3 regions of the Terrabacter sp. 2RAF25 genome follow, and region 3 is predicted to be linked to each of the others. Evidence: predicted binding sites of a transcription regulator. Region 3 holds the regulator's gene; each other region holds the start of a gene.
The links. Region 3 encodes HrcA, which represses chaperone genes, less so after heat shock. Its sites were predicted from a motif close to TTNGCACTCGNNNNNNNCGAGTGCNAA; they were not measured.
Positions count from the first base shown of each region.

Region 1: the regulator HrcA is predicted to act here: its motif matches at 1,755-1,781, upstream of groL (chaperonin GroEL).
Region 2: the regulator HrcA is predicted to act here: its motif matches at 2,724-2,750, upstream of groES (co-chaperone GroES).

Region 1 covers NZ_JBFRGJ010000001.1:187,005-191,319, reverse strand. Annotated here, with positions in the region: gene groL (chaperonin GroEL) at 1-1,599, opposite strand, end outside; gene AB4091_RS00900 (HIT family protein) at 1,902-2,321, opposite strand; gene AB4091_RS00895 (hypothetical protein) at 2,394-2,987, opposite strand; gene AB4091_RS00890 (MBL fold metallo-hydrolase) at 3,079-4,023, shown strand; gene AB4091_RS00885 (hypothetical protein) at 4,293-4,315, shown strand, end outside.
Region 2 covers NZ_JBFRGJ010000006.1:379,752-384,066, forward strand. Annotated here, with positions in the region: gene AB4091_RS16875 (PfkB family carbohydrate kinase) at 1-341, shown strand, start outside; gene AB4091_RS16880 (metalloregulator ArsR/SmtB family transcription factor) at 401-730, shown strand; gene AB4091_RS16885 (SRPBCC family protein) at 727-1,230, shown strand; gene AB4091_RS16890 (THUMP-like domain-containing protein) at 1,435-2,676, opposite strand; gene groES (co-chaperone GroES) at 2,901-3,197, shown strand; gene groL (chaperonin GroEL) at 3,331-4,315, shown strand, end outside.
Region 3 covers NZ_JBFRGJ010000003.1:88,490-92,804, forward strand. Annotated here, with positions in the region: gene dnaJ (molecular chaperone DnaJ) at 1-994, opposite strand, end outside; gene hrcA (heat-inducible transcriptional repressor HrcA) at 1,080-2,123, opposite strand; gene AB4091_RS09390 (DUF3097 domain-containing protein) at 2,379-3,263, shown strand; gene AB4091_RS09395 (CHAP domain-containing protein) at 3,296-4,315, opposite strand, start outside.

The sequences.
Region 1 (4,315 bases), on a different contig from region 3:
GTCGCCGCCCGGCATGGCCGGGGCCGACTTCTCGGGCTTGTCGGCGATGACGGCCTCGGTCGTGAGGAACAGCGCGGCGATCGACGCGGCGTTCTGCAGCGCCGAGCGCGTCACCTTGACCGGGTCGATGATGCCGGCGGCCAGCAGGTCGCCGTACTCACCGGTGGCGGCGTTGAGGCCGTGACCGGCCTCGAGACCGCGCACCTTCTCGGCCACGACTCCACCCTCGAGACCGGCGTTGATCGCGATCTGCTTGAGCGGGGCCTCGGTCGCGACGCGCACGATGTTGGCGCCGGTGGCCTCGTCACCCTCGAGCGAGAGGTCGTCGAGCGCCTTGGCGGCCTGGATGAGCGCCACGCCACCACCGGCGACGATGCCCTCCTCGACGGCAGCCTTCGCGTTGCGCACGGCGTCCTCGATGCGGTGCTTGCGCTCCTTGAGCTCGACCTCGGTGGCCGCGCCCGCCTTGATGACGGCGACGCCGCCGGCGAGCTTGGCGAGGCGCTCCTGGAGCTTCTCGCGGTCGTAGTCGGAGTCCGACTTCTCGATCTCGGCCTTGATCTGGGCGATGCGACCCTCGATCTGCGAGCGGTCCTCGGCGTCCTCGACGATGGTCGTCTCGTCCTTGGTGACGACGACCTTGCGAGCGCGGCCGAGCAGGTCGAGGGTGGCGTTCTCGAGCTTGAGACCGACCTCCTCGGAGATGACCTGGCCACCGGTGAGGATGGCGATGTCGGTGAGCATGGCCTTGCGGCGGTCGCCGAAGCCCGGGGCCTTGACGGCGACGGACTTGAACGTGCCCTTGATCTTGTTGACGACGAGGGTCGCGAGGGCCTCACCCTCGATGTCCTCGGCGATGATCAGCAGGGGCTTGCCCGACTGCATGACCTTCTCGAGCAGCGGGACGAGGTCCTTGATGCTGCCGATCTTGCTGTTGGCCACAAGCACGTAGGCGTCGTCGAGGACGGCCTCCATGCGCTCGGTGTCGGTGACGAAGTACGCCGAGATGTAGCCCTTGTCGAAGCGCATACCCTCGGTCATCTCCAGCTCGAGACCCATGGTGTTGGAGTCCTCGACGGTGATGACGCCTTCCTTGCCGACCTTGTCCATCGCCTCGGCGATGAGAGCACCGATCTCCTCGTCGGCCGCCGAGATGCTGGCGGTCGAGGCGATCTGCTCCTTGGTCTCGATCTCCTTGGCCTGCTCGAGCAGACGGGCGGAGACGGCCTCGACGGCCTTCTCGATGCCGCGCTTGAGGGCCATCGGGTTGGCGCCTGCGGCAACGTTGCGCAGGCCCTCCTTGACCATGGCCTGGGCGAGCACGGTCGCCGTCGTCGTGCCGTCACCGGCGACGTCGTCGGTCTTCTTGGCAACTTCCTTGACGAGCTCCGCGCCGATCTTCTCGTACGGGTCGTCGAGCTCGATCTCCTTGGCGATCGAGACACCGTCGTTGGTGATCGTGGGGGCGCCCCACTTCTTCTCCAGCACGACGTTGCGGCCCTTCGGGCCGAGGGTCACGCGGACGGCGTCGGCGAGGATGTTCATCCCTCGCTCGAGCCCGCGACGAGCCTCTTCGTCAAACGCAATGGTCTTGGCCATTCGGGTGGTTCCTCCCACGCGAATCGATGGTGGTGGCCCGCATGACGCCCGCGACGGACGGGACCGGTCTTCCCAGCTTCATGTAGCTGCGAACCCAGCCCCTCGGCATACGGCCCATTTCTGTCACTCCCACCTGGAGAGTGCTAACGCCATTATTGGCACTCTCGGGGTGAGAGTGCAAACAAAACGAGGAGCAGACCCTCGTTCGTGCCGCGCCCTTTCCGAGGAGGTATGCCGTGCGGCCCTGCGGGTGCACGGCATACGTCCTCGGATGCCCGGGTGTAGTGGGATCGGCAGCGGGATCAGGCGGCGGGCTCGAGCACGGCTGCGAGGCGCGCGGCGAAACCGGCGGACTCCTCGGCGGAGGCGTACGTCGTGCGCGGCCAGAAGAAGCCGCGCAGCCCGTCGCCCTTGGTGCGCGGCACGACGTGCACGTGCAGATGCGGCACCGACTGGCTCACGACGTTGTTCATGGCGACGAACGAGCCCTGCGCCCCGAGGCCGACCACTGCCGCTGCGGCGAGGCGACGAGCGGCGCCGAGCAGGCCCGCGTGCAGGTCGTCCGGCAGCTCGAGCAACGTGTCGACGTGCACCCGCGGCACGAGCAGGACGTGCCCCTTGAACACCGGCCGCCGGTCGAGGAACCCGACGAAGTCCGGCTCGTCGAGCACCCGGTCACTCGGCAGGTCACCGGCGACGACGGAGCAGAAGACGCAGTCCATGGCCACAGGCTGCCACGCAGCGTGGCCCCCGTCGCGCAGGCGTGACGGGACCACCGCCTCGGTGCGCCGGGGTCAGCAGATGATGAGCAGGAAGCAGCCGCCGTCGGAGGGCGTGGGAGAGCTCGTGGGCGTCGGGCGCGGCGAGGTCGGCCTGGGCTTGGGGCCGCCCTTGGTCGGGGACGGGCTGGGCGCAGCGGTCGACGACGACGGGCTCGGCGGCGTCGGCGCCGGGACCGGCGGGGGCGCCACCGTCGAGGTGGACGTCGCGTCGGGGGCCGGCGCGCGAGTCGTGGGGACCTGCGACGTGGCGTCCGAGGCGGGCTGGACGACGGCAGTCGCGGCAGGCGGCGTCGACGAGGTGCCCGGGAGCGGCGCCGCGGTGCTCGACGTGCCGGGCGCGTCCGAGGTGCCCCCAGAGGTGCCGGCAGAGGTGCCCGCGGGGGTGCCCCAGCCGTCCTCCGACGGCGTCTCGGCGAAGTCCGAGCCGGGCACGTTCGGGAACACGCCGGCGCTCATCGCCTGGTCACGCCAGCTGTCGCCCGACCAGAGCACGACGGCTCCGGTCGCGAGGAGCGCGAACGCCGCGAGGGCGGCCACGATGACGGCTCGGCGGCGACGACGGCCGCCCCTGGGGGGCTGGAAGTCGGTGGAGGGCTCGAAGGACATGGCTCACAAACGTAGAGGAACGAGGCTGCGAGCGCCTGTCCGGAACGTGGTCGGCGCTCGGCCACTACGGTGGGACGGTGCCCGAGGAGACATGGATCACATCGAGGTCCCGCTCGTGAGCGGAGACGGGCCCGGCTCCGCGACCGCCGCCACGGCCTCCACCGGAGCGGGGGGCCGGACCCACGGCTTCGTCGAGGTCGCCGACCGGGTCTTCGTGGCGCGCTACCGGCAGTGGGACGTCAACGTGGGCCTGGTGCTGGGTCGCGACGGCGCCGTCGTCATCGACACCCGCGCGAGCGACGTCCAGGGCCGCCAGGTGCTCGACGACGTGCGCCGTCTGGGGCGCGACATCGAGGTGCGCCACGTCGTCAGCACGCACGTCCACTTCGACCACACCTTCGGCAACGTGGCGTTCGACGCGGCCACGGTGCACGCCCACGACAACGTCGGCCGCACGCTCGAAGAGGCCGCTCGGCACGTCAAGGAGGCGCTGCGCGCCGACCCTGCCGCCGCTCCGGAGTTCGGCTACACCGAGCGTGACGCCGCCGAGGTGATGGCCACTCAGGTGCGCGGGCCCGACCGCACCTTCGGGTCCAACGCCACCATCGACCTCGGTGACCGCTGTGTCACGATGACGTATGCCGGCCGCGGCCACACCGACGGAGACGTCGCCGTCGTCGTGCCCGACACCGACGCGATCTTCCTCGGCGACCTCGTCGAGGAGAGCGCCCACCCCTCGTTCGGGGGCGACTGCTGGCCGCTCGAGTGGGCCGACACCCTCACCTCGCACCTTCTCCAGGCCGACGAGGGCGCCGTCGTGGTGCCGGGCCACGGACGACCGGTCGACGTGGACTTCGTGACCCGGCAGAGAGACGACGTCGCGACGGTCGCGGCGGTGATCCGCGAGCGCCGGCTCGGCGGGGGCTCGCTCGAAGAGGCGTTGCGTGACCTCGACCCGCGCCTGCCCTACCCGCTCGCCTATCTTGAGTCCGCGATCCGCCGCGGCTGGGAACACCTCGTCCCGCCCACTCCCTGACCGAGCCGGACCGAGCCAGACGCGATGCCCGGCACGGCTGCGGCCCGAGAGCTGACGACATCGTCCCTGCCGAGACGTCGTCGAGGACGGCCAACAGCAGTCGCCGGTGCGGAAGCCGTCCGCGCGCCGACAAGGTGCCGTGCAGTCGGCCGGCCGTCGTCGCTCCTTCCCGGCAGGCGTCGGCGACCTACCCGGGCGAAGGGCCACCGTTCGGCATCCGGCGCCCGTAACATCCAGCACGAAATGCCGCCCGTCGCCGGGCCGCAGCGGTGGACGCGGCGTCGGCCCGCGC
Region 2 (4,315 bases), on a different contig from region 3:
CGCCGTACGCGCCGCTGCTGGCCGACGCGGTGGCGATCTGCGACCCGGTGGTCGTCAACGAGTCCGAGATGCGCCAGCTCGCCGACTCCGACCTCGTGCCGGGCTCGCTGCTCGTCACGTTCGGCGCGGCGGGTGCCCGCTGGGGCGCCGAGCAGGTCGACGGCATACCTGTGGCCCCGGACGACGTCGCCGACACGGTCGGTGCCGGCGATGCGTTCTGCGGTGCGTTCGCCGCGGCCCTCGCAGCCGGTGCCGACGACAGGACGGCGCTCGAGGCCGCCAACCGCGCCGGCGCCGACGCCGTGCGGTGGGCCGGGGCCCAGCCCGACGCCGCCCTCTGACCGGCTGGTCGCGCGTCTGTGTCTTGTCAGTTACGTAACGGTGCGGTTACGCTAACGTGGTGGGCAGGACGTGGGAGGCGCTGAACGACCCGACACGACGTGTGATCGTCGAGCACCTCGCCCGCGAAGAACTGACGGCCGGTGAGGTCGCGGCGCTCTTCGACGCCGCCCGGCCCGGCATCTCGAGGCACCTCCGGGTGCTCCGCGAGGCGGGCGTGGTCGAGGCGGAGGCCGTCGCCCAACGGCGCGTCTACCGGCTCGTGCCGGGGGCGCTCGACGAGGTCGAGCAGTGGTGCCGCGACATCCGCTCGTTCTGGGGGCAGCGCCTCGATGCCCTCGACACCGAGATCGCCCGCGGCGCGCGGGCCCGACGACAGGATCAGGGATGAGCGAGCTGACGCAGGTGCTGGGCCGGATCGAGCGCGGCGACGACGCGGTTGCGGTGGTCTTCGACCGGCACTACGCGACGTCGGCAACCGACCTCTGGGGTGCGTGCACCGACCCGGACCGGCTCGTGCGGTGGTTCGCTCCGGTGACCGGCGACCTGCACGAGGGCGGCGAGTTCACGATCCACTTCGACGACGCCGACACCCCGGCCTGCCGGATCGTCGAATGCAAGGCCCCTCAACGTCTGGTCTGGGAGTGGCCGGTCAAGGACATGGCGAGCCTGGTCAGGGTCGGCATCTCCACCGACGGGGACGGGGCACGCCTCACCCTCCGGCACGAACGGCTGGCCCCGACCCAGGCTCCCGGGTATGCCGCCGGCTGGGACACCTACATCCGCTCGCTCGCGGCGCACCTCGCGGGCACGGACGCCCCCGACTGGGGCATCACCTGGAGCGAGCTGCACGAGCTGTATGCGGGGGGCGCGGGCTCGGACCCGTACTGACCTTCGAGCGGAGACCGTCCTGCTCGAGTGCCCATTTCCCGACGCCGGCCGTCCTCTCGCTCGGCAACCGCTCGGTCGAGTGCCCTTCCGACGCCAAGAGCGTAGGGAAGTGAGCACTCGATGGGGGCGGGACCGTTGGGAACTGGGCACTCGATGGGGCGTGGGGCGTCGGGAACTGGGCACTCGATGGGTGGGGTGGGTGGGTCAGGTCGGGGTGACGACGACGGCTACCTGGCTGCCGCCGACGCGGGTCAGGACCAGGGTCGCCTCGGACCCGCCCTTGCCCCGTCCCGTCATCTTCAGCTGTCGGCGCAGCACGTCGGCGTCGAGGGTGACGCCGCGCTTCTTGATGGTGACGCGGTCGTGCCCGGCGTCGCGCAGCCAGCGCGCCAGCCGCTTCGTCGACAGCGGCATCGCCTCGACGACCCGGAACCGGCGCGCCCAGGGCAGGTCGCGCGACACCGCGCTCGTCACGTAGCCGACACCCGACGCCAGCTCGACGCCGTCGACGGCACCCACCAGGGCACCGGTCAGTCCGGCACGGATCACGGCCCGGTCGGGCTCGTAGAGCCACTCGCGCATCCCGGTGACCGACGGCAGGACCGGGTGCTGGGCCCCTTCGGCTGCGTCGCGCTCGGTCACGACCGCGGTCGACGCCTCGGTGCAGACGGCGGCGGTACGGCCGGCCGACGCGACGAGGGGCCCCCACCACACGGCGCACTCGAGCACCTCGCCGTGCCACGAGGTCCACTGCGCCTCGGCCCCACGGGGCACCGACCCGTGGGGGAAGGCGGGGGAGAGCTTCGCCCCGGTCGCCGGGACCTGGTCGGCGAAGGCGAGCACCTGCGACCACGACGGCGAGATGGCGTCGAGGGAGAAGACGCGCTTGGTCCGGCCGGTCACGTCGGCCACCCCGCGCACGCGGCGGGCAGGGTCGAGCCACAGGCCGACGTGGCCGCCGGCGACACCCGGCGGCAGGCGTACGTCCTCGGCGAGACCGTGGGTGACCCGGGCGGACGGCCAGTGCCGCAGGTTGACCGCGGCGACGCGTGCGGTGGTGTCGTCGGCGTCGACGGCGTGCACGGCGAGGTCGAGGCCGGCGAACGCCATCGCGTCGGCACCCAGCCCGCACCCGAGGTCGTGCACCTCGCGCACCCCGGCGGCGGCGTACCGGTGGGCGTGCCTCGCCGCGATGGCGAGGCGGGTGGCCTGCTCGAGCCCGTCGGGGGTGAAGAGCATGCCGGCGGCGAAGTCGCCGAACTTCTCGGTGCCCCGCGAGCGCAGGCGGGACTGCGTCATGGCGGCGGCGACGAGGTCGGCCGCGAAACCGGCCTCGCGGAGGCGGTCCTGCAGGTGCAGCGAGGCCGTCTCGTCGTACGGCGGCAGCGACTGGAGCAGCGCCCAGCCCTCACCCGCGGCGAGGCGGTCGACCATGGCGGCGTCCATGCGCTCATCCTGCCAGCGTGGGCGACCTGCACGAATCGCGACGGATTCTGGCACTCGACTTGACCGAGTGCTAACCGAAACCTAGATTTCATCCTGTTGGCACTCTCCACCCGGAAGTGCCAGCGTCCTCCTCGAGGGAGGTCGACCCCCGCGACGGCGTCCGTCCTCGAGAGCCCACAGTCCGCAATCCAGTTTTCGACTGTCCCGAAGGGAAGGTCACCACCGTGTCGGTTTCCATCACGCCGCTCGAAGACCGCATCGTCGTCAAGTCCCTCGAGGCCGAGCAGACCACCGCGTCCGGCCTCGTCATCCCGGACACTGCCAAGGAGAAGCCGCAGGAGGGCGAGGTCCTCGCTGTCGGCCCCGGCCGCTTCAACGACAACGGCACCGAGCGCGTCCCGCTCGACGTCAAGGTCGGCGACAAGGTCATCTACAGCAAGTACGGCGGCACCGAGGTCAAGTACGGCGGCGAGGAGTACCTCATCCTCTCCGCGCGCGACGTCCTCGCCATCGTCGGCTGACCCAGCCGTATGCCGTGACGCACCCCGGTGAGCCCCGCTGGGGTCTCCCCGGGGTGCGTCTCGTTCGACCGGGCCGGCTCAGGGCCGCCCGGAAACCCAAGAACCGCAAAGCATTTCGAGCCAAAGGAACACCATGGCCAAGCAGCTGGAGTTCGACGACTCCGCCCGCAAGTCGCTCGAGCGCGGCGTCAACGCGCTCGCCAACGCCGTCAAGGTGACGCTCGGCCCCAAGGGTCGCAACGTCGTCATCGACAAGAAGTGGGGCGCCCCCACGATCACGAACGACGGCGTGACCATCGCCCGCGAGATCGAGCTCGAGGACCCCTACGAGAACCTCGGCGCCCAGCTCGCCAAGGAGGTCGCGACCAAGACGAACGACGTCGCCGGTGACGGCACGACGACCGCGACCGTGCTCGCTCAGGCCATGGTCAAGGAGGGCCTGCGCAACGTCGCCGCCGGCGCCGCCCCGGCCGCGCTCAAGCGCGGCATGGACAAGGCCGTCACCGCGGTCAACGACCGCCTCCTCGAGAACGCCCGCGAGGTCGACGGCAAGGACGAGATCGCCTCCGTCGCGACCCTCTCCGCCCAGGACGCCACCCTCGGCGGCCTCATCGGCGAGGCGTTCGACAAGGTCGGCAAGGACGGCGTCATCACCGTCGAGGAGTCCTCGACGACCGCCACCGAGCTCGAGTTCACCGAGGGCATGCAGTTCGACAAGGGCTACCTCTCGGCCTACTTCGTCACCGACACCGAGCGCATGGAGACCGTCCTCGAGGACGCCTACGTGCTCATCAACCAGGGCAAGATCTCCGCGGTCGCCGAGATCCTCCCGGTTCTCGAGAAGGTCGTGCAGTCGGGCAAGCCGCTGCTCATCATCGCCGAGGACGTCGACGGCGAGGCCCTCTCGACGCTCGTCGTCAACAAGATCCGCGGCACGTTCAACGTCGCGGCCGTCAAGGCCCCCGGCTTCGGCGACCGCCGCAAGGCCATGCTGCAGGACATCGCGATCCTCACCGGTGGCCAGGTCATCGCCGAGGAGGTCGGCCTCAAGCTCGACCAGGCCGACCTGACCGTGCTCGGCCAGGCCCGCCGCATCGTCCTCACCAAGGACAACACCA
Region 3 (4,315 bases):
GCGTCATGACCGTGGCGTGGACGAGCAGGTCGCCGCGGCCGCCGTGGCGCAGGTGCGTCACCCCCAGCCCGCGCAGCGTCAGCACGTCGCCGCTCTGCGTGCCAGGCCTGATCTCGAGGTCCTGCATGCCGTCGAACGTCGAGAGCTTGAAGCTCGTGCCGAGCGCGGCAGCGGCCATCGGCAGCTCGACGCTGCAGTGCAGGTCGTCGCCACGCCGGGTGTAGGTCTCGTGGTTGACGACGCGGATCTCGACGTAGAGGTCGGCAGCGGGCCCGTTGCCGGGGCCCACCTCTCCCTCGCCGGTGAGCTGGATTCGGGTGCCGGTGTCGACGCCGGCCGGCACCTTGAGCTTGAGCGAACGGCGGGTGCGCACGCGGCCGTCGCCGGAGCAGTCGTGGCACGGGTCGGTCAGGGTCGAGCCGAAGCCCTGGCAGTTGACGCACGGGCGCGAGGTCATGACCTGGCCTAGGAAGCTGCGCTGGACCTGCTGCACCTCACCGTCGCCCTTGCAGATCGGGCAGGTCTGGCGGCCGGTGCCGGGCTCGGCGCCGTCGCCGTCGCAGCGCGTGCAGCCCACGGCGGTGTCGAGGGTCAGCTCCTCCTCGGAGCCGAAGACGGCCTTGGCCAGGTCGAGGTCGAGGCGCACGAGGGCGTCCTGGCCGCGCTGCATGCGCGGACGGGGGCCGCGCGTGCCGGCCGTCGCTCCCGCCCCGAAGAAGGCGTCCATGACGTCGCTGAACGAGAAGCCCTGCCCCGCCCCGAAGCCGGCACCGCCACCGCTGGCGAACGGGTCGGCGCCCATGTCGAAGGACTGGCGCTTCTGCGGGTCGGACAGCACGTCGTAGGCCTGCGACACCCGCTTGAACTCCTCCTCCGCCTCGGCGCCGGGGTTCACGTCGGGGTGCAGCTTGCGGGCGAGTCGACGGTAGGCCTTCTTGATCTCCTCCTGGCTCGCGTCGCGCGAGACACCGAGGACGGCGTAGTAGTCGTTCAAGCTGGGATTCCTTTGGTACGTAGTGCTTTCGGTTCGGCGCAGCGTTGCACCGGCAGCTGGTCGCGGGTTCTGCAGGTCGAAACGGTCAGGTGGCCTTGTTGTCGTCGAGGATCTCGGACACGTAGCGGGCGACCGCACGCACCGACGCCATCGTCGTGGGGTAGTCCATGCGGGTGGGGCCGAGCACCCCGAGGCTGGCCACGCGCTCGGAGCCGGACCCGTAGCCGACGGACACGAGCGACGTGCTCTGCAGGCCCGTCACGGGGTTCTCGGAGCCGATGCGCACCGACACGAGATCGGGGTCGTCACCCAGCTGGCCGAGCAGGCGCAGCAGGGTCACGTGCTCCTCGAGGGCCTCGAGGATCGGGCCGATCGTGCGGGGGAAATCGGCGCCGGCCCGGGCGAGGTTGGCCTGGCCGGCCAGCACGACGCGCTCCTCGCGCTCCTCGACGAGCGCGTCGCCGAGGGCAGAGACCACGGCTCGCATCGCGGCCCGGTCGGCCTCGTCGGTGTCGTCGACGAGGCGCCGAAGCCGCGTCGCGGCGACGGTGAACGGAACGCCCGCGGCCACGTCGTTGATGCGGGCGCGGATCGAGGCCACGAGCGCCTCGCCGTCGGGGTCCGACAGCACCCGGCCCGTGTCGACGACGCGCTGCTCGACGCGCCCGGTGTTGACGATGAGGACGATCATCAGGTGGGACGAGCCCAGCGGGACGAGCTCGATGTGGCGGACGGTCGACCGGGTCAGCGAGGGGTACTGCACGACGGCGACCTGCCGCGTCAGGCTGGCGAGGAGGCGCACGGTGCGGTCGACGACGTCGTCGAGGTCGACGGCGCCCTCGAGGAACTGGCTGATCGCGCGCCGCTCGCCCGAGCTCAGGGGCTTGACCGCGCTGAGCCGGTCGACGAAGACGCGGTAGCCGGCGTCGGTGGGCACCCGGCCGGCCGACGTGTGCGGCGCGTGGATGAGGCCCTCCTCCTCGAGAAGGGCCATGTCGTTGCGGACCGTCGCCGCGCTCACCCCGAGGTGGTGCCTCTCGACGAGCGCCTTGCTGCCGACCGGCTCGGAGGTGTGCACGTAGTCCTGCACGATGGCGCGGAGCACCATCAGCCTGCGGTCCTCGCTCATCACGTACCTCCTTCACGATCTCGGCCACCCGCGCGACCCGCGGTGGGCGGTGGTGGGCCACGGGTGCGGCCACGGGTGCGGCCACGAACGCTGCACCGGCGCCTCGTCTGGCACTCTCGCTCAGCGAGTGCCAAGTCTACGTCGTGGCGCGCGGATCTCCGATTTCATCCAACCGTATGCCGCCCTCCCCCCGTCTCGCTGCCCTCCGCGTGGCGCACGCGCCCCGACCCACCCGGACGCATACGCTCGCTTGTCGTGTCCCCCAACGACCGTTACGGATCCGACGTGCTGAGCGGTGACTGGCGCGCCCCGAAGCGGGGTCGGTCCACGCCGACCCCCGCCGAGCCCGACCTCGTCGTCGAGGACGTCGAGACCGGCTGGGTCGGCGCCGTGGTGCGAGTCGAGAAGGCCGGCGGCATGCGCGTCGTGCACCTCGAGGACCGGCGGGGTCGCACGAAGGCCTTTCCGCTCGGCCCGGGCTTCCTCGTCGACGGCGCCCCCGTCACCCTGACTCCGCCGGTGGCCGCGTCGGGAGCGGCCCTGGCCGAGGCGCGCCGGGCTGCGTCGCGCACCGCGAGCGGATCAGTGGCCGTGGCCGGCGCCCGGGCGAGAGTGGCGAGCGGCTCGCGCATCTACGTCGAGGGGCGCCACGACGCCGAGCTCGTCGAGAAGGTGTGGGGCGACGACCTGCGCGTCGAGGGCGTCGTCGTCGAGCTCATGGACGGCGTCGACGACCTGGCCGGCATCATCGCGGAGTTCCAGCCCGGCCCCGGGCAGCGGCTCGGGGTGCTCGTCGACCACCTCGTGCCGGGCACCAAGGAGGCCCGGATCGTCGACCAGGCACGAGCCCTTCCGGGAATCGCCCAGCACGTGAAGATCCTCGGCCACCCCTACGTCGACGTGTGGCAGTCGGTGCGTCCCGAACGCCTGGGCTGGCAGCAGTGGCCGGTCATCCCGCGAGGCACGTCGTGGAAGCACGGCATCTGCGCCGAGCTCGGCTGGGCGCACGGGAGCCAGGCCGACATCGCGAACGCGTGGAAGCGCATCCTCGGCACCGTGCGCACGTACGCCGACCTGGAGCCGACGCTGCTCGCGAGCGTCGAGGAGCTCATCGACTTCGTCACCGAGCCCGGTGCCTGAGCCGACGTCCGCGCGCAGCGAGCCGGGCCGCGCTACTTCTTGAAGTAGCCCTGCACGTCGACGACGAGGTGCGTCACCGCCGTCGTGTGCACGGTGATCGTGCCGTCAGCCCCCACCGGGACCACGACCCAGTTGGTTCTCGTCCGTGTCACCGGCACGGTGAGGTTCGGCGAGGTCGGCCGCGCCAACCCGGTCGGGTAGGCCGTCAGAGAGGCCGTGGCGGCCGGAGTCACGGCCGTGAGGGTCACCGAGACGGCGCTCACCCCGACGGTGGGGACCCCACCGCGGCCGAGCACCGGCACCGTGATGGTGCTGCCGGCCGCCACCTTCGCGGCCGGGGCACCCAGGCCGGTGCGGGTGTCGACGATGCGGGACGGAGCGATGGCCACGTGGTCGGCGCCGGTCCTGAACCAGCCCACGACGTCGACGAGCAGATCGGTCTGCGCGGTCGAGTGGATCGTCACCTTGCCGCCGGCGCCGAGCCGCGAGACCACCATCCCGGTCATCGAGGTGGTGGCGTCGTAGCCGACGTGCGCGGTCACCGGGCGGGCGGACCCCGTCGGGTATGCCGTCAGCCAGCCGGCCGCGGACGGTGCGGCCGCCGAGATGTCGAGCGCCACCGCAGACGCGCCGGTGGCGGGAACGACACCCGCCCCCGCGACGGGGAGGTCGATCGTGCCGCCGGCGGGGACCCGCACCTTCGGGGCGCCGAGACCGGTGCGCGTGTCCACGACACGAGTCGGGGTGACGGGCACCAGGTGACCGGTGGTCGGGTACCAACCGACGACCTCGGCCACGAGGTTCGTCGCGCTGGACGAGTAGAGGCTGACCTTGCCATCGGTCCCGAGCCGAGCCGGGACGAGCTCGCTGACGGTCTCGCCGGCCGCGAACGAGACGCTGCGCGAGCCGGGGCGCACGGCGCCGGACGGGTAGGACGTGAGGTAGCCGGCCGCCGCGGGAACGGCGACCGTGACGTTGAGCATGGCCGTGCCCACCCCACCGGCCGGGATGCCGGCGCGACCGCTGACCTGGACGGCGATCGAGGCGCCGGC